One region of the Desulfohalovibrio reitneri genome, then DNA from elsewhere that is predicted to be linked to it. Evidence: predicted binding sites of a transcription regulator. Region 1 holds the regulator's gene; each other region holds the start of a gene.

The links. The regulator sigma-54, encoded in region 1, starts transcription at its own class of promoters, with help from an activator protein. The targets are predictions, from matches to a motif close to CTGGCACGGNNNNTGCTT.
Region 2: fliJ (flagellar export protein FliJ) is a predicted target of sigma-54. The motif match lies at 2,758-2,775, and genes of this name have one in related genera.
Region 3: prsT (XrtA/PEP-CTERM system TPR-repeat protein PrsT) is a predicted target of sigma-54. The motif match lies at 1,691-1,708, and genes of this name have one in related genera.
Region 4: flgF (flagellar basal-body rod protein FlgF) is a predicted target of sigma-54. The motif match lies at 3,082-3,099, and genes of this name have one in related genera.

Annotation. Positions count from the first base shown of each region.
Region 1 covers NZ_JOMJ01000003.1:867,079-871,863, forward strand. The annotation lists gene N911_RS0104650 (KdsC family phosphatase) at 1-223, shown strand, start outside; gene lptC (LPS export ABC transporter periplasmic protein LptC) at 220-810, shown strand; gene N911_RS0104660 (LptA/OstA family protein) at 807-1,340, shown strand; gene lptB (LPS export ABC transporter ATP-binding protein) at 1,337-2,059, shown strand; gene rpoN (RNA polymerase factor sigma-54) at 2,242-3,651, shown strand; gene hpf (ribosome hibernation-promoting factor, HPF/YfiA family) at 3,664-4,203, shown strand; gene N911_RS0104680 (PTS sugar transporter subunit IIA) at 4,216-4,665, shown strand; gene rapZ (RNase adapter RapZ) at 4,686-4,785, shown strand, end outside.
Region 2 covers NZ_JOMJ01000003.1:1,451,550-1,456,334, reverse strand. The annotation lists gene N911_RS0107475 (hypothetical protein) at 1-781, opposite strand, end outside; gene truA (tRNA pseudouridine(38-40) synthase TruA) at 768-1,535, opposite strand; gene N911_RS17455 (MotE family protein) at 1,594-2,298, opposite strand; gene fliJ (flagellar export protein FliJ) at 2,288-2,731, opposite strand; gene N911_RS17450 (PAS domain S-box protein) at 2,856-4,785, shown strand, end outside.
Region 3 covers NZ_JOMJ01000004.1:76,640-81,424, reverse strand. The annotation lists gene prsT (XrtA/PEP-CTERM system TPR-repeat protein PrsT) at 1-1,578, opposite strand, end outside; gene N911_RS0112920 (SDR family oxidoreductase) at 2,021-3,073, shown strand; gene N911_RS0112915 (FtsX-like permease family protein) at 3,070-4,200, shown strand; gene N911_RS0112910 (ATP-binding cassette domain-containing protein) at 4,203-4,785, shown strand, end outside.
Region 4 covers NZ_JOMJ01000004.1:428,543-433,327, reverse strand. The annotation lists gene N911_RS0114595 (flagellar basal body L-ring protein FlgH) at 1-429, opposite strand, end outside; gene flgA (flagellar basal body P-ring formation chaperone FlgA) at 441-1,427, opposite strand; gene flgG (flagellar basal-body rod protein FlgG) at 1,438-2,220, opposite strand; gene flgF (flagellar basal-body rod protein FlgF) at 2,235-3,053, opposite strand; tRNA gene N911_RS0114575 (tRNA-Gly) at 3,316-3,391, shown strand; gene N911_RS0114570 (ribosome maturation factor RimP) at 3,513-4,019, shown strand; gene nusA (transcription termination factor NusA) at 4,060-4,785, shown strand, end outside.

The DNA.
Region 1 (4,785 bases):
AACCGAGGTAGCCTACCTGGGCGACGACTGGGTGGACGCCGGCCCCATGCGGTCCGTTGGCTTGCCAATGGCGGTGGCCGACGCCCGGCCGGAAATTCTGGAACTTGCCGCCTGGGTGTCCTCGCGCAAGGGTGGGCACGGAGCCGTGCGTGAAGCCATCGACTACATCCTGCGCTCCCAAGGACTTTTGCAACACGCCTGGGAGGAATGGACCGGCCCGTGAGCAAGAAGCTCTCCATCGCCGTCCTAGCGCTGGCCGCTCTTGTGGCTATCGGCATGTGGGGTTGGAGCCTGTTCAAGCCCCAGGTCGAGGACTTGGCGGATATCCAGGCCAGGCTTCCGGCCGACCTTGACGTTGACGTCTCAGTGGAGGGCATTACCCTCTCTCAGGGAAAGGACGGCAAGGAGTTGTGGACGCTCCAGGCTTCCTCCGCCACCTACGATACCGAAGACGGCTCGGCCGAACTCGAGAATCCCGAGATCGTGTATTTCGGCGATTCGGGTGAGGAAAGCGCGCGGATCGTCGCTCCCCGTGGTACAGTGGATCGCGAGACCGATACGATGACCATGTACCCCGACGTAACCGCCTTTTACGGCGAGGTTATTGTGCGCGGGGAACGCCTCGTTTACCAGGGAAAAACGCGCGAGATCACCATTACAGGCAACGCCACGGTGGATCGCGGCGACGTGCTCATTCAGGCACCCAGGCTGGTCATCGACCTCACGACCAGGGACATGCGCGCCATGGACGGAGTCGAAGTGGAGACGACCATGCGGGGAGCCGCCAAGGACGGAGAGAATCCGAAATGAACAGGCTCATACCGCTTCTTTTGCTGCTCGTATTTCTGGCGCTGCCGGGAACCGTCCGGGCGGCCGAGAAAGTTCCTACCCGTATCACCGCGGACAATTTACAGTATAGCCAGGACCACGACAGCGTCACCTTCACCGGTGACGTACACGTGGTCCGTGGTGAAATGCGGCTTTGGGCGGACAAGCTGACCACCTACCTGGACAAGAAGGGCGGCCAGGGCACCGCGGGGAAAGGCAACGCGGAGCTGGCCTCGGACGCGAACATCACCCGGATCGTCGCGCTGGGCAACGTGCGCATGGAGCACGAGGGCCGCGAAGGTTATTGCGGCAAGGCCGTGTACGATGTCGAGCGGGGTGTCTTGAGCATGCACGACGACCCCGTGGTCATCGACGGCCAGAACAAGCTGCAGGGCGAGGTCATCAAATTCTACGCCGAGGAGAACCGCAGCGAGGTTATCGGTGGCAGCAAACGGGTTGAAGCGCTCTTCTTCACCGACGACAAAAAGCTTGGCGGGGAGCAGGGCAAATGAGCCTCCTGGCGGGCCTCGATCTGCGCAAGCGCTACGGCGCCAAGGAAGTGGTCCGCGGAGTGGACGTCTCCCTGGAGCAGGGGGAAATCGCAGGCATTCTCGGTCCCAACGGCGCGGGAAAGACCACCACTTTCTACATGCTGCTCGGTGTCATCAAGCCCAGCGGCGGCCATGTCTACCTGGACGATGAGGAAATCACCTCCTGGCCCCTGCACGAACGCGCCCGGGCCGGCATCAGCTACCTCCCCCAGGAAAGCTCGGTCTTCCGCAAGCTGACCGTGGGGGAGAACATGGACGTCATCCTGGAACACACCGACCTATCCAGGAGGGAGCGGGAGAAGCGGAAGCATTCCCTGCTCCAGGAGCTAGGCATTTCCAGGCTGGAGGATTCCAAAGCGTATCATCTGTCCGGAGGAGAGCGCCGCAGGCTGGAAATCGCAAGGGCGCTGATTCGCAGACCCAAGTTCATCCTGCTGGACGAACCGTTCGCCGGCATCGATCCCTTGGCGGTTGATGATATCAAGCTCATCATCCGTGCCCTGCGGGACAAGGGCATCGGCATCCTCATTTCGGACCACAATGTGCGCGAGACCCTCTCCATCTGCGACCGCGCCTCCATCGTCTTTGAAGGCACCATCATTCTGAATGGATCGCCGGAGGAAATCGCCGCCAATCCCAAGGCCAGAAAGGTGTATCTTGGGAGCGAGTTCTGTCTGTGAAAAATCGTGCCAACCGGGTAAAATATCGCGTCAATAAAGACTTGCTGTCGTTGCATCCCGCCCCGCTCTGTGGCATACAGCCCGAGTGCCGGACGAAGCGATTTTTTCGATTCTACCAACAGTGGAGCCTTCCGCTTCCCGCCTATCGGGCGGACGCCTCCCGTCAAGGGAATGAATGATTCATGGGCCTTGAACTGCGACAACAGCTCAAGCTGAGCCAACAGCTTGTCATGACGCCGCAACTGCAGCAGGCCATTAAACTGCTGCAACTCTCGCGGGTCGAACTGATGGAGCAGGTGCAGCAAGAGCTCATGGAAAACCCGTTCCTGGAGGAAGGATCAGAAGACCAGGGCGATGCCGAACAGCCGCAGGATTCGAGGACAGACGGCGAAAGTGAGGCGCTCATGCGCGACGCCGACTGGGAGAACTACCTCGGGGAGTTTTCCTCGTCGGCCCGGCAGTCCGGGGCCCGCGAGGCGGAGTCTCCCGAAGAGGGGCTCAGCTTCGAGGCCAGACTCACGGCCAAGCCTTCCCTGGAGGGACACCTGGCTTGGCAGATGCGGCTCTCGGATTTCGACGAGGAAGCCATGAACGTGGGAGAGCACGTCATCGGCAACCTCAATCCTTCCGGCTACCTCATGTCCAGCGTGGAAGACATCGCCGGTGAATCCGGCTCTTCTCCCGAAAAGGTGGAGTCGGTTATCCTGGCCATGCAGCGGTTCGATCCTGTAGGCGTGGCTTCAAGAGACCCCCGCGAGTGCCTGCTGGTGCAGATGGACGTGCTGGGCATGGACGACCCGGTGCTCCGCTCTCTGGTTTCCGACCATTTGGAGGATCTGGAGAAAAAGCGCTACAAGCCGCTGGCCCGCAAGTTCAAGCTCAGCCTGGACGAGCTCAAGGAATACCTCGACGTCATCCAGTCACTCGACCCCATGCCCGGGGCCAGTTTCGGAACGGGTGAGCCGCAGTACGTCAGCCCGGATGCCTACGTCTATAAATACGACGACGAGTTCGTTATCGTCCTCAACGAGGAAGGGTTGCCAAAGTTGACCCTCAACTCCCTTTACATGGACGGCATGGCCGCCGAGCGCGGCAAGAGCAAGGATTATTTTCAGGAGCGCATGCGCTCGGCGGTCTGGCTGATCAAGAGCCTTTATCAGCGCCAGCGCACCCTTTACAAGGTCATCGAGTCCATCGTCCGTTTCCAGCGTGATTTCTTCGAGGAAGGCGTGACGCATCTCAAGCCGCTTATTCTCAAGGACGTGGCCGACGACATCAACATGCATGAATCCACAGTCAGCCGGATTACCACCAACAAGTACGTGGCTACCCCCCACGGCACGTTCGAGCTGAAGTTCTTCTTCAATTCGGCGCTGGAGATGGAGGATGGCTCCCAGGTGGGTTCCGAATCGGTCAAGGCGCTCATCAAGCAACTCATCGACAAGGAAGACCCCAAGAAGCCGTTGTCCGACGAGAAGATCGCGGACATGCTCAAGGACAGGCTGCATGTGAACATCGCCCGTCGCACCGTGGCCAAGTACCGCACCGCCCTTGGGATATCCTCGTCAAGCAAGCGAAAGCAGATATTCTGAGTGGGAGATGAAATGAACATCGCCTTTAATTTCATGGACTTCGAGCCGTCCGACCACCTCAAGGAGTATGCCCACAAGCGCTTCGGCAAGCTGGAGAAGCTGCTCACCAACAGTGACGGCGCCGACGTGCAGGTCAATCTTTCCGTGCAGAAGAGGGTCAACCAGACTGCGGAGGTCGTCGTCAGCGACGACAACCTCTACATTTCGGCTTCGGAGCAGACCGCTGATATGTACTCCACCATTGATCTGGTGCTGGACAAGGTGCTCACCCAGATCAAGAAGCTCCGGGACAAGCAAAAGATGGTGCGCCGCCCGGCCAAGACCGAAGCGGGACCAGTGGACGTCGCTCCCGAGCCCGAGGAAGCGGAGCGGCGGATCGTGCGTGCCGATTCCTTCCAGCCCAAGCCGATGGACGAGGAAGAGGCGGCCATGCAGCTCGAGTCGCTGGATTACGATTTTCTGGTATTCAGAAACGCGGAGACTTCGAGGATAAATGTCATCTACCGGCGTCACGACGGGGACTTCGGACTGATTGATCCTGCCTCGACGTAGAGTGAGGAGCGAATGAAACTCGGCGACTATCTGCGACGCGATTACGTGCTCCCTAACCTGCAGGCGGGCAGCAAGGCGGAGGTGCTGAGCGAGTTGATTCAGCCTCTGGCCCAGGAGCAGCCCGAGGTGGACGCGGACAAGGCCCGGCGCGTACTCATGGAGCGTGAGAAGCTGGGGACCACCGGCATTGGCGGCGGCGTGGCCATACCCCACGGGAAGATCGACGAACTCGAGGATATCATTCTTGTGGCTGGGCGCAGCTCCCGGGGGGTTGAGTTCGACGCCCTGGACCAGCAGCCCTGCCATATCTTTTTCATGGTGCTTGCGCCGGAAAACGCAGCCGGGCAACACCTGCGCATTCTGGCCCACATATCACGGCTGCTCAAGGACGAGGACTTCCGGCGTTCCTTCCTTTCAGCGGAAGACGCCGGGGATTTGTGGGAGCTTCTGCACAACGCCTGAGCGGCGGTAGCGAGACGGCAATGGAGCACGGACCGGCCTTCCCCATCGTCATCCTCACGGGGCTTTCCGGAGCGGGAAAGTCCACGGCCCTGCGCGTGTTCGAGGACATGGGCTTCTTCT
Region 2 (4,785 bases), 580 kb from region 1:
AACCGTACTTGCCCTGGGCCAGCCCCAGTTCCGCATTGGGGTCGCGGGCGCGGGAGATGGAGCGGCCGGATTCCGCGTCGTGGTTCGCGGCCACGTCGTAGCGGCCGGTGGTGGCCTGGGTGGTTGGGGAATCCACGGAGCGCAGGTCCAGCTCGCGGCCCAGGTGGCGGGAGGCGGAGATGCGCAGGTCCTGGGCGTCGTAAGCGCCGTTGATCCCCACGGCCAGCACCTGCCCCACGGTGTTCAGCCCGCGCACGCGGGTGTCCGGGGCGGTTTGGCGAAAGCTTTCGGCCTGCACGGGCAGGTCGGTGCGGTTCACGGCTCGGGCCAGGGCGGTCAGCACGTCGCGGTTGGTGTCGTCATCGGCCACCTCAATGGTGGCGGTGGCGCTTTTTCCGCCCCAGGAAAAGGTCAGGGAGTGCTCCCCAGCGGGCAGGTCACTGGGCGCCACCGGGTCCAGGCCCCGGGAGAAGGCGCGGTGGTAGGGCCGGGCCTGGTCGCCGCCGCGCAGTTCGGCCTTGACCCGGGAGGCGATGGAGTCCTCCACCGAGGTCATGCGCGCGGTGGACGGGTCCGAGGCGGGCCAGCGGAAGGAAGCCAGCTGGCGGTCCAGCCGCAGCAGGCGGCTTTCCAGGGCGCCGGCCAGCAGGTCCCGCCACGCCTCGGAGCGCGGGGTGGAGGATGCCCGGAAGCGTCCCGTCAGGTCCGGGCGGCTGGAGCCGCGGGGGCCTTGCAGGGCGGTGGGCTGGTTGGCGAGATGCGAGCCGTCAATCCTGACCATAGTGGACCCGTTGCAGGCACAGGCCGTGCGCCGGGGCGCACAGGGCCCCGGCCGAACGATCCTCGGCCTCGCAAACGGATCGGACATCCCCGGGGGATACTTTACCCCGCCCCGCTTCCACCAGTAGTCCCACCATGTTGCGCACCATCTGTTTCAAAAAGCCGTCCGCGGTGAAGCGCAGGACCAGCTCGTCCGGCATGTCCTCGGCCAGGGCGGCGGGCTCCGTGGCGAAGTCGATGGAGTGCAGGGTGCGCACCGTGGAATTGACCGGGTTGCCCACGTTCATGAAGGAGCGGAAGTCGCGGCGGCCGATGAGGCTGTCGGCGGAAGCTTTCATGGCCTCCACGTCCAGCGGGCCGCAGGTCCAGACGAAAGGGCGGCGTTGGGGCAAGCACCAGCCGCGCTCCAGCCACAGGTGGTAGGCGTAGGTCTTGGCCACGGCGTGGTACTGGGCGTGGAACTCCGGGTCCACTTCCTCGGCCCGCACCACGTTCACCGCGCGGGGCAGCAGGGCGTTGGCCGCCAGCCGCCAGTCCAGCCCGGTCCGGTTCTCCGGGGCGTCGAAGTGGGCCACCTGACCCAGGGCGTGAACCCCGGCGTCGGTGCGTCCGGCACCGCGCACTCGCACGGGCTGGTCGCAGATGCGGGACAAGGCGCGGGCCAGGATGTCCTGCACGGTGTTGCCGCCGGGCTGGGACTGCCAGCCCTGGAAGCGGGAGCCCATGTAGGCCAGGGTCAGTTTGATGCGGGGCATGGGAGGGGTGTACCGGCCGCCGCCGCGCGGGGCAAGGCGGCGGCCGGAGAAAAGGCTGTTACTGGTCCTGGAAGGGAATCTGCATCTCGGTCAGGGCCTCGGACAGGCGGGCGGCCTTTTCCGGGGCCACGTTGTTGAGGATCTCCCCGGCCGAGCGGCCGCGCATTCCGGCCAGAATCTTGACGGCGGTGTCCTCGTCCAGCTTGCTCAGGGCCTGGGCGGCGTTCTGCGCCTTCATGGAGGAATAGACGTCGATGAGATGCTTGAACTTGCGGTCGCGGATGGACTTGGCCTCTTCGATCATCTGCTTGATGTCGGCCTGGATGCGCTGCACCCGCTCCAGCTTGGCGTCCACTTCCTTTTCCAGGGTGCGCAGGGATTCCTCGCGGCGCTTGAGCTGCTCTTCCTTGCGTTGCAGGGCATCCCAGTCCGGGGGCACCTCGCCGGATTGCTCCTGTTGGCCGCCTTGTTCGTCCTGGCCGCCCTGGTCCTGGGCCAGGGCTTCCTTGGGCGAGAGGGCGCGCACGACGGCGTTGGAACCGGAGTCCGCCACGGAAGGGGCTTTCTTGCCAGAATCCTTGGGCTTCGCGGCCGGGTCGGCTTTTTGACCGATCCCGGAGGCGGCCATGTCCGGGGTCATGTCCCCGGACACCTCCACCTTGGGCAGGTGGGTGCCGTCGAAGAAGCCCATTCCCACGGCGGCGAAAGCCGCCAGCTTGAAGACCGCCAGGACCAGCAGGGCCTGGAACAGCCTAGAAAGCACGGTAGCCGTGGAGGATCGTTGCGACTTCGTCGTTTTCTTTTTCCTCGAGTGCCTGTTCTTCCCGGGCATGTTTCTCCGCCTGCTGTTCCTTGAGTTTTTCCATGACCTTGCGGTCCTTGGCCTTCTCAATCAATGCCGCGCGGGCGCGTTCGACCTCCTCGGCCAGGCGGTTGCGGCGCACCCTGGAGCTCTCCACGTCCTGGCTCAGCCCCCTGTGGTAGTTCTCCCACAACCACAGGTCGGCTTGGGTCATCTCGGCGTTGCCGAAGCGGGAGGCCTCGTGGTCGGCCAGGGCTTGCAGCAGCCCCTCCAGGCGCTCCTCCTGCTCGCGCAGGCGGGACCGGGCCCTGGCGAGGTCCTGCTGCGCCTGCTCCTCCGCCTGTCGGCGGAACTGCAGCACCTTTTCCAGCTTGAATCGAAACGGTTTTCCCACAACGCGAACCTCTCGGGATGAGCCTGAAGCACAAACCGTGCCGTGACACCGGAAAAAAGCCTACGTCTTGCCGCCCGGGCTGACAACGTGTATTCCGATATTTCCCATCAGCACGGGGCTCACAGTGGACGACACGCCGCTCACCGAACTGCTGCGCAACTTGAGGCAGCGCCTGGACGAGGCCGGACGCCACGAGGCGGACGACCTGCTGGACCAGCTCGGCGCTCGCCTGGAGGCGCTGCCCGATGCGGTGGACACCCCCTCCGAATTGCGCATTTGCCCCAACCTGGTCCTCTACCGCTTCGACCTGCGGGAGGACCGCCTCGATTACCTCAGTTCCACCGTGGAGGAACTCACGGGGTTTCCTCCGGACTACTACCTGGGCAATGGACTCGACTTCATCCTCGCCCAGACCCACCCCGAAGACAGAGGGCCACTGCTTGAGAAGATGGAGTATGTCCGCAACCAGGCCGGAGAGTTCGGCGGCCTGGTCCCGGTATGGCAGACCTACCGCCGGTTGCACAAAAACGGCCATTGGGTGTGGCTGGCCGACTGGGCGAACTACCACGTGTCCGAGCACGGGGAACTGCTGGGGTTGACAGGTACGGTCTACGACGTTTCCCCGCACAAGGGAGCCGAGTCCGCCCTGCGCCTGAGCGAGGCGCGCTTTCACAATTTGTTCCGTGGCTCGCCCATGCCCACCTTGTTGCTGCGCCGCGACAGGGGGGGAGGATTTGTGCTCATGGACGCCAACCCGGCCGCCGAAAATCTGACGCGCGGAGGCATCCCCTCCCTGCTCGGCAAGTCCCTGGACGGACTGCTGGGCGCCGACCATCCCATGCTGGAGGCCGTCCGCCGGTGCGGCGACAGCCAGGAGCACACCAGCCACGCCGGCCCCCACACCATGCTCACCACTGGCGAGCGCCGCTGGCTGCAGGCCACCTGCGTGCCGGTCAGCCACGAACTGGTGCTGGTCCACCTGGAGGACGTCACCGAGCGGCGCGAGGCGGAGCGGGCCCTGCGGGAGAAAGAGGCCCGCTACCGGCTGCTGGCCGAGAACACGGCGGACGTCATCTTCACCTTCGACCTCCAGGGCCGCTTCACCTACGTCAGCCCGTCGGTACGGCGCATCCTGGGCTACCTGCCCGCGGAAGTCCTGCGGCTTGGCTTCGCCGACGTCATGCTCCCTGAAACCCTGGACCGCATTCAGAAGGGCCTGGCCGAGCGGCTGCGCGCCGAGCGGGCGGGGGAGCCGGACCCGGGGCCGCGATTCTACGAAATGCACATGCGCCGCGCCGATGGCTCCCACGTGTGGTGCGAGTGCGTGACCACGGATGTCCGCGACGAGAACGGGGTCATGGTGGGCATCCAGGGCGTGCTGCGCGACATCTCCGAGCGCAAGCGCATGGAGGAGGATCTGCTGCGGGCCAAGGAGCAGGCCGAGGCGGCGTCGCAGGCCAAGAGCGCCTTCCTGGCCAACATGAGCCACGAGATACGCAACCCGCTGCACGCCGTGCTGGGCCTGGCCGAGCTGTTGCTGGAGGACGAACTGCCTCCGGAGCAGCGCGAGCGGGCCGAGATGCTGCAGGGCTCCGCCTCCTCCCTGCTGGGCATCCTGGGCGACGTGCTGGACAATTCCAAGATCGAGGCGGGCAAGCTGGAACTGGAGCCGGACGTGTTCGACCCGGCCGAGCTGGTGCGGGCGGTGGCGGCCGAGCAGCGGGTGCAGGCCTCCTCCAAGGGCGTGGGCGTCAGCCTTTTCATCGACCCCCGGCTGCCGGGCCACATCCTCTCCGACCCCGGACGGCTGCGGCAGATCCTGGTCAATCTGGCGGGCAACGCGGTCAAGTTCACCGACGAGGGGTACGTGGAGATCATCGCCCGCCGCCTGGACGACGGATCCGGTCCGGACGGCCGCGCCCGGTTGCTCTTCGCTGTGGCCGACACGGGCGAGGGCGTGCCGCGCGGCCTGGGCGACGAGATTTTCGACAGCTTTGCCCAGGCGGAGCACGGCCAGGGCGGCACCGGCCTGGGGCTGGCCATCTGCAAGGGGC
Region 3 (4,785 bases), on a different contig from region 1:
GGCCTGGTACTCGGCCAGGGCCTTCTCCTTGTCGCCCCGGGAAAGATACGTGGTGGCCAGGCCGTGGTAGCTTGGCAGGAAATCCGGGTCGGCCTCCTTGGCCTGGGCCATGAGGCGCTCCGCCTCATCCGGCTTTCCGGCGCGGATCTTCATTCCGGCCAGGGCGTTGAGCAGCGTGGCGTCGCTCTTGCCGCCGCCCAGCCCTTCGCGCAGCACCGCCTCGGCCTCCTCGGCGCGGCCCTGGCCGTTGAGCAGGGCGTGCAGGGCCAGGCGCGGCGCGTTGACCTCGGGAGCCTCCTCAACAGCGCGGCGCAGGTCTACCTCGCCCTGTTCGTGCTCCCCCATGACCACCCGCAGCATGCCCTTCTTGAGGTGCAGCTGGTACATCTTCGGGGCCCGCTCGGCGGCCTTGTCGAACCACTCCAGGGCTTCGCGGTTGCGGTTCATGGAGAGCAGGGCGTCGCCCTTCAGGGCCAGGGCGGCCGGATCGGCCGGATTGGACTCCAGCACCTTGTCCACTTCGCTCAAGGCGATGTCGCCGCGCTTCTGCCGCACCAGCACCTCGGCCAGCAGCAGGCGGGCCTTGGTGAATTCGGGGCTGTAGTCCAGCACGGTGTTGAGCTGGCTGACCGCCATCTCCAGGTTGCCCAGCTGGGAGAAGGCCAGGCCCAGGAGGTAGTACGACTCCAGGTCGGGCTGAATCTTGATGGCCTCGCGCAGGGAGTTGACCGCTTCCTCGTAGTTGCCCGTCTTGAAATGGTACTGTCCCTTGAGCTTGTAGCCCTGGGCCTTCTTGGGGTACTCGGCCATGATCTTTTCGGCGGTCTTGTTCAGCTCGTCCAGTTCGCCGCGATCTCCGAGCAGGGTGGCCGCCTTGTAGCGGGCGTAGAGGTCCCCGGGGTGGGCCGAACCGATGCGGGTGTAAGTGGCCAGCACGGCGTCCAGGTCGCCCTCCTGACTCTCCAGCTGCGCCTTGGCGTGCAGCGCCGCCCGGTTGTCCGGATCGTCCGTCAGGATGATCTCCACCTCTTTCCCCGCGGCGCGGTTCTCGCCCATGTCCATGAGGGTGTGGATCAGCCCCAGACGGGCCGAGGTCCTGTCCGGTTCGAGCTCCAGCGCCTTGCGCAGCTGGGTGACGGCCAACTCCGGCCGGCCGTCCACCGAGTAGGCGTAGGCCAACTGCTCGTACCCGGCCGCGTCCTCCGGGTATTCCTCGAGGTATTCGCGGATGTGCTCCCTCGCCTTGTCCGGATTGCGGCGGGAGTTCTCTATGCGGCCCAGATGCAGGCTGACCCGCTTGTCGTAGGGATCCAGGAGGAGGGCCTTCTTGAATTCCGCCTCGGCCCGGTCGAACTTCCCGGCCTCCATGTAGGCCCGGCCCAGGTCGAAGCGCGCGTCCTCGAGATTGGGGTCCTTCTCCAGGGCGTTCTTGAGATGCACGATGGCCCCGTTGTAGTCCCCGTTTTCCAGCATTTCGCGGCCCTGTTCGTACAGGGAGGCCTTGTCCTGGCCGCATCCGGCCGCCAGAAGCAGGAAGGCCGCGCATACGGCCGCGAGAAAGGTTCTTGCTCTGAACACGAGTTCACTCTCCCCAGGTTGTTTCCCCGATTGCCGGCCGAGGAGGGCCGGCCTGTTCTCTTCGTCCCCAAGCCGCGTCACGGCGGCCGGGCCCGATGCCTGTCCCCCTCTTGAGCGAAATGCGTGCCAGCATCCGCTGGCAAAATAAAAATAAACATTTCAAGCTAGTAGAACACACAGCCCCCACGCTGCCCCCTCCGACCACCCCCCGCTTGTCCGGTTTTTTCGGAATAGTCCGCCCGCGAAATACTTTCCCCGGACACCACCGGGACGTTTCCGCACCCTCGGTTCGCCCCCGACAGGCTCCCAGCCTGGAAGGGTGGCAAGACAACCAGCTGGAAGCACACGATTTTAACTCGAATGGGCTGGTTTGCCCGACCGCTTCCCCCGGCTTGCACGCTTCTTGAACAACCCGCGTGAACCAAACCGCAGAGAGGGATGCATGGACATTACGGAAAAAAATCTTCTTCTCCTCAGCTCGGACCGGCCAGCTCGCTGGCTGATCACCGGGGCGGCCGGCTTCATCGGATCGAATCTCGTGGAAACGCTCTTGCGCCTGGATCAGGAGGTGGTGGGGCTGGACAACCTCTCCACCGGCTACCTCATCAATGTGGAGGAGGCCCTGGACGGGGTGGGCGCGTCCCAGCGGGCGCGATTCCAATTCATCAAGGGGGACATCCGCGAGCCAGGCACCTGCGCCCGAGCCTGCGAGGGGGTGGACTACGTGCTGCACCAGGCCGCGCTGGGCAGCGTCCCCCGCTCCATCGAGGACCCGGCCCTGACCAACGCCAACAACGTCGACGGCTTTCTGAACATGCTGGTGGCCGCCCGCGACGCCGAGGTGAAAAGCTTCGTCTACGCCGCCTCCTCCTCCACCTACGGCGACCATCCTGACCTGCCCAAAGTGGAGGACACCATCGGCCGTCCGCTCTCCCCCTACGCCGTGACCAAGCTGGTCAACGAGCTGTACGCCGAGGTCTTTCAGTCCTGCTACGGCTTCAAGGCCATCGGGCTGCGCTACTTCAACATCTTCGGTCCCAGGCAGGATCCGGACGGGGCGTACGCCGCGGTCATCCCCCGTTGGTTCGCGGCCATGCTGCGCGGGGAGAGGCCGGTCATCAACGGCGACGGCGAGACCAGCCGCGACTTCTGCTACGTGGACAACGCCGTGCAGGCCAACCTGCTGGCCGCCCGCTGCCCCAACCCCGAGGCCCACGGGCAGGTGTACAACGTGGCCTTCGGCCAGCGCACCTCGCTCAACGAATTGTTCGGACTCATTCGAGAAATCGTGGGCCAGGTGCGTCCTTCCGCGCTGGACATGGAGCCGGAATACGGGCCGGAACGCCCGGGAGACGTGCGGCATTCCCTGGCGGACATAAGCAAGGCACGCTCTTTGCTTGGATACGAACCGGCCTTTGATGTACGGCAGGGACTGCAAAAGGCCGCCGACTGGTATCTCCCGTCCCTGTCCGGAGCGGAGGCGGTGATGCGGTGATCGTACCTCTGGCGTACCGCAACCTTGTCCACGACAAGGTTCGGCTCGCTGTGACCCTCATCGGGGTCATCTTCGCGGTTGTGCTCATAAGTGTGCAACTGGGGCTGTTCATTGGCTTCACCACGACCATCTCCGGAGTCATCGACAACTCCGGGGCGGACGTGTGGGTGGCCTCGCGCGGCATTAAGAACTTCGACATCGCCCTGCCCATGGAGGAGCGCACCAACAACCTGGTCATGGCCGTGCCCGGGGTGGCGCGCACCGGCAAGCTCATCATCCAGTTCGCCAACTGGAAAAAGCCCAACGGCGACCTGGAATCCATCGAGATCGTGGGCTACGAGCTGGAGAAGGGGCTTGGCGGGCCGTGGAACCTGGTGGAAGGGAACACGGACTGGCTGGACATCCGCGACACCATCGTGGTGGACAGGCTGTACGCCGAGAAGCTGGGCGTGGTGGATCTGGGCGACTCGGCCGAAATCGCCAACAAGCGGGCGCGGGTGGTGGCCTTCACCCACGGCATCCGCTCCTTCACCACCTCCCCCTACGTCTTCACCTCCTTCAAGAACGCCCTGGAGTACTCCACAGTCCAGGAGGACCAGCTGGTCTACATCCTGGTGGAGGCCGCCGACGGCGTTTCCTCCAGTGAGCTCAAGAAACGCATCCTGGCCAGGGTGGACGACGTGGACGTCTTCACCACGGGCGAATTCAGCCTGAAAACCATCAATTACTGGATGCTCAGCACCGGCGCGGGCATGGCCCTGCTCATCGCCGCCTTCCTGGGGCTGGTGGTGGGCATGGTGGTGGTGGCCCAGACACTCTACGCCACCACCATGGACCACCTGCCGGAATTCGCCACCCTCAAGGCGGTGGGCGCGCCCAACGCGTACATCTACCGCATCCTCATCGCCCAGGCGGTCATCAGCGCGGTGGGGGGCTACCTGCTGGGCATGGCCGCCAGCCTGGGAGTGGCCCGGCTCAGCCAGAACGCCGAGGCCCTCATCCGCCTGCCCTGGCCCGTGGTGGGGGGGATGTTCTTCCTCACCCTGGCCATGTGCCTGGGCGCGTCCCTGGTCTCCATCAACAAGATCACCCAGACCGACCCCATGCTGGTCTTCAAGGGGCGATGAGCATGTCCCGGGACGACTCCATCCAGCTGGAGCTGCGCGACGTCACCAAGCGCTTCGGCTCCGGCCCCTCCGCCACCCTGGCCGTGAACCGGGCCGACCTGCGCGTGCGCAGGGGTGAGACCCTGCTGCTCATGGGGCCCTCCGGCAGCGGCAAGACCACCCTGCTGTCCATGATGGGTGGCATCCTCACCCCGGACAGCGGACGGATCATGATCGCCGGGCAGGACATCACCTCCCTGGGCCGGGGCCGCCTGGCCGAGGTGCGGCTGCGCCACATCGGCTTCATCTTTCAGGAATACCACCTCTTCCACACCCTCAGTGTGGTGCAGAACCTGCTGGTGGTGCTGGACCTCAAGGGAATCCGGGGCCGCAAGGCACGCGAGATAGCCGAGGAACGGCTGGACTGGGTGGGGCTGTCGGACAAGCTGTCAAGTTATCCGGCCAAGCTCAGCGGCGGCCAAAAGCAGCGGCTGGCCGTCTCCCGCGCCCTGTGCGGCGAACCGGAAATCATCCTGGCTGACGAGCCCACGGCCGCCCTGGACTCGGAGAACGGCCAACGCATCCTGGACATGCTCCACCGGCTGA
Region 4 (4,785 bases), on a different contig from region 1:
GGAGTTGGACTGCACCTCGGCCAGGGGATCGTCGCCCGGAGCGCCGTTGAGGCCGAAGGAGGGAATGCCGAAGGGTGTGGCCCGCACGTTGCCCTTGTTGAAGAAGCTCTGCACCTGGAGGTTGAGGTTGCTCGCCCTGTCGGCGTCGGTCTCGGCCTCATGGGTGCCCTCGGAGGTCTCCACCACCTTCACGGTGACGATGTCCCCCAGCCGCCTGGCCCGGTTGTCGGCGAAGAGATTCTCCGCCTGGCCGGTGCCGAAAAGGGAGCCGGGGTTTTCATCCTGGCGGGTGGGCTCGCCCGGGGGCGGGGTGAGCACCGGCGAAGGCTCCGGCGAGGTGTCGGCCGGGGCGCAGCCGGACAGCAGCGCCGGGGCGGCCACCACGGCGGCCAGCACCAGGGAAAGGATGGTTCGGGGAAGGATATGCATGGGGTTTCTCCCTATTTGACGACCACGGTGCCGTCGTCCCAGACCTGGGCCCGCACCTTCCTGCCTGACTGCAGGTTGCGTACCATGATCATGTCGCCGAAGGTCCCTTCGGTCTCGGCCTCGGCCCGGGTTCGCAGGGTCACGTTCTCGCCGCGGTACTCCAGCCTCACCTTCTCCCCGCGGGCGATGAGGGGCACGCCCTCCAGATCATCCTCATAGATGACCATGCCCCGGCCGATGGAGCGGGTGACGCGCAGGGGCAGGCCCTCCATCGAGGCGGGTTCGCCGTTGAAATAGGCGGCGTTCTTGCGGTCGTGGCCAACCATGTCCATGGTCAGCACGTCGCCGGAGTTGAGGGGCTGTCCGGCCACTGGCACGTCGATCCATCGGTCCACGAAGGCCCCGGCCACGATGGAGCGCAGCTCGCGGCCGTCGGCCGTCAACGCCTTGATGCGCAGGTTCACCCGGCCGGGCTCCAGTTCGTCCGGCTCCTGGACCTTCAACTCGGAAAAATCACCCGGCAGAAACACCGCGTCCGGCAGGCGCAAATTGCGCAGCTCGATCTCCCCTTCCATCCCGGAGAGGCGCTTGGTCAAAAAGTCGACGACCACGTCGCGCAGCTCTTCCTCCCGCACCACGTAACCACCCCGCTGCAGGGTCAGCCCGCCCTTGACCGAGACCACCGAGGCCTCGTCCCCCAGCGCCCGGCGCATGAGCCAGCGGAGCTGGTCCGGGTTGATGACCACCTTCCGCCCCTGCTCGGGCGCCTTGGCCACGCGCGTGTCCGCCAGCCGTTCCCAGGTCTTGTCGGGAATCGGTCCGAAGGGGGCGGCGATCTCCCCCAGTTCCACCACGCCGTCCTGAACGCAGGCGGCCCGCATGGTGACCACGGCCCACTCGCGGCCGCTGGTGGCGGCGGAAGCCATGCCCCCCCAGGCGGCGACGGCCAGCGCCAGGGCTAACGGAAGAAGGAAAAGGGAAGCCGGGAACCGCTTCATGCCTCCTCCGCTAGCGCTTCACCTGGATGGCGGTTTGCAGCATGGAGTCGGAGGTGGTGATGGCCTTGGAGTTGATCTCGAAGGCGCGCTGGCCAACGATGAGGCTGACCATCTCGTCCACCAGCTCCACGTTGGAGCCTTCCAGGAAGCCCTGGGCCAGGGTGCCGTACTGGTCCTCGCCCGGCGTGCCGGCCGTGGCCGGGCCGGAGGCCTGGGTCTCGAAGTAGAGGTTGCGGCCCACGGAGTTGAGGCCCGAGGGGTTGACGAAGGTGTACAGCTCCAGGTCGGCACCGGCCAGTTCCTGTCCCTGGGCGTCCAGGGCGGAGATGCGGCCGTTGGGCGTGACCACCACGTTGACCGCCTCCTCGGGCACGGTGAACTCCGGCTGCAGGGGGTAGCCGTTGGCCGTGACCAGGGTGCCCTCGTTGTTCAGCTTGAAGGAGCCGGCGCGGGTGTAGGCGTCCTGGCCGTTGTAATCCACCAGGAAGAAACCGTCACCCTCGATGGCCATGTCCAGCGGGTTGCCGGTGTTCTGGAAGTCGCCTTGGCTGAAGTACTTGTGCACCGTCACCGGACGCACGCCCATGCCCACCTGCATGCCCGTGGGCACGCGGTTGCCTCCCTCGTTGAGGGTGCCCGCGATCTGCAGGGTCTGGTACATGAGGTCCTCGAACTCGGCCCGGCTCTTCTTGAAGGCCGTTGTGTTCACGTTGGCCAGGTTGTTGGACAGGGTGTCGATGTGGGTCTGCTGGGCCACCATGCCGGTGGCCGCGGTCCACAGTGAGCGCATCATGGCTCGAATCCTCCCTAGGTTGTCTTGCTGCCAAGCTGGATGACCCGCTTGTCGATCTGATCCGTGTTTTGCATGATCTTGCTGTAGGCCTCGAAGGAGCGCTGGGTCTCGATCATGCGCACCATCTCCGTGACCACCTCCACGTTGGAGGATTCAAGATATCCCTGGTTGATGGTGGCCTCGACCACCGGCGTGTCCTGCCCCTCGGGCACCACGGCCTGGGCGGTCTGCAGCTGTTCCGCGCCTTCCGGCGCGCGGAAGAGGTTGTTGCCCACCTTCTCCAGCGCCCCGGGGTCCTGCGGCCGCACCAGGTCGATCTGGCCCAGGGTGCGGTCCCCCACGCGCACATTGCCCGCGGCGTCGATGCGCACCGTCTCGCTGGAGGGCAGCTCCAGGGGGCCGCCGCCCGCCAGCAGTTGATTGCCGTTACTGTCGATGACCTGGCCCTGGGCGTTGCGGGTGAAGTTCCCGTTGCGCGTCAAAAAGGTGTCGCCGGTGTTCTGGTCCCGCACTTGGAAAAAACCCTCGCCCTGGATGGCCAGGTCCAGAGGGTTTCCGGTGAGCTTCAGCCCCCCCTGGGTGAAGTCCGTGCTTTGCTCCGACAGCCTTGGCCGGGTCTTGAGCTCCGCGTCGGGCCACAGCTTGTCGGCCTCCATGTGCGGCCTGGCGTCCACCACGGAATCATGGGCGAAACGGAGGAAGGTATCCTCGAAGGTGACGCTGTCCTTCTTGAAGCCCGTGGTATTCACGTTGGCCAGATTATTGGAGATCATGTTCATCTTGTGCTCGTTGGAGAGCGCACCGAACAAAGCTGAGAAAATGCTGTCCTGCATGAGCTGCGGTCCTCCTCGGCCAAATTGGATGCAAAAGCTCTGCCAAGCCGCGCGGGAAAGTAAGACCTTCTATCCGCCCGGCGAGTCCGCACCGCCTCGACCAAGCCGTGGCTACTGGAAACACGGCGCACACAGGCTTTCCAGGCATGCTCCGCGCCACCGGGGCGTCGGCGCGGCCAGGAAGCCTCTAGCCCCGGCACGGGCGGGCCCTCCCACGCTTGACATCGATTGGAAAGGTGTTAGAAGAACCCGTTTCCGGAGAGCGGGCGTAGCTCAGCTGGTAGAGTACAAGCTTCCCAAGCTTGGTGTCGCGGGTTCGACCCCCGTCGCCCGCTCCACTCCGAATCCGGTTCGCCTGTCCGGTTCGGAACGCTTTCGGTCGCGCGTGCGGCGCGCGGATCTTCGGAGGTGGCTCAGGCCGCCTTTTTTATTTTTTACAGGTTGACGGATTGCATCGCGATGGAATTGAACCGGCAGGAACTGACCAGCACCCTGGAGGAACTGTTCGCCCCGGCCCTGAAGGCTCTGGGGCTCAGCCTGTGGGGACTGGAACTGGGCACCGCCCACGGCGGACAGGTCGTCCGCGTCTACGTGGAGAAGGAAGGCGGCGTGGAGCTCGACGAGTGCGCCGAAGCCTCGCGCCACCTCAGCGCCATTCTCGACGTGGAGGACCCCGTGCCCGGTTCCTTCAGCCTGGAGGTTTCCTCGCCCGGACTGGAACGCCCCTTCTTCTCACCCGGGCAGCTCGCCGACCACGTGGGCGGGACCGTGGAGATGAAGCTCGCCGAGCCGCTGCCCGGCGAGGGCGACCGCAAGAAATACACCGGCCCCGTGCGGGCCGTCGAAGACGAGGCCATCCGCCTGGAGGCGGACGGCCGCGAACTGGTTATTCCCTGGTCGTTGGTGAAGTCCTGCCGCCTGAAAATTCAGGATTGGGACGCCCTGACCAGGGGCAAGCAACATTAACAACCGCCGGCCCGGCAGGCGGGCCGACGGAGGGGTCACCATGAGCAGCGAACTCAAGAAGGCCATCGACCAGATCAGCAAGGACCGCGGCATCGATCGCGACCTCCTCGTGGACACCCTGGAGGAGGCCGTGCGCTCCTCGGTCATGCGCAAATTCGGCGACACCATCGACGTCGAGGTCAATTTCAACGACGAGACCGGGGACATCGAGGTCTTCCAGTTCAAGATCGTGGTCGACGAGGTCGAGGACCCCAACACCGAGATTTCCCTGGAAGAGGCCAAAGAGCACGACCCCACCGTGGAGCTGGACGACGACCTGGGCTTCAAGCTCGACGTGCACGACCTGGGCCGCATCGCCGCCCAGTCGGCCAAACAGGTCATCATCCAGCGCATGCGCGACGCCGAGCAGGAGATCATCTACGAGGAATACAAGGACCGCGTGGGCGAGATCATCTCCGGCATCATCCAGCGCCGCGACCGCACCGGCTGGATCATCAACCTCGGCCGCACCGAGGCCCTCCTTCCCCGCGAGGAACAGATCCCCAAGGAGCGCTACAAGCGCGGCGACCGCGTGCAGGGCTACGTCATCGAGGTGCTCAAGGAGGGCCGCGGCCCGCAGGTCATTCTTTCCCGCTCCCACCCGGACTACATGGCCGCCCTGTTCAAGCGCGAGGTGCCCGAGGTGGCCGACGGCACCGTGCGGCTCATGGGCGTTGCCCGCGACCCGGGCATCCGTGCCAAGGTGGCGGTTCTCTCCCGCGACCGC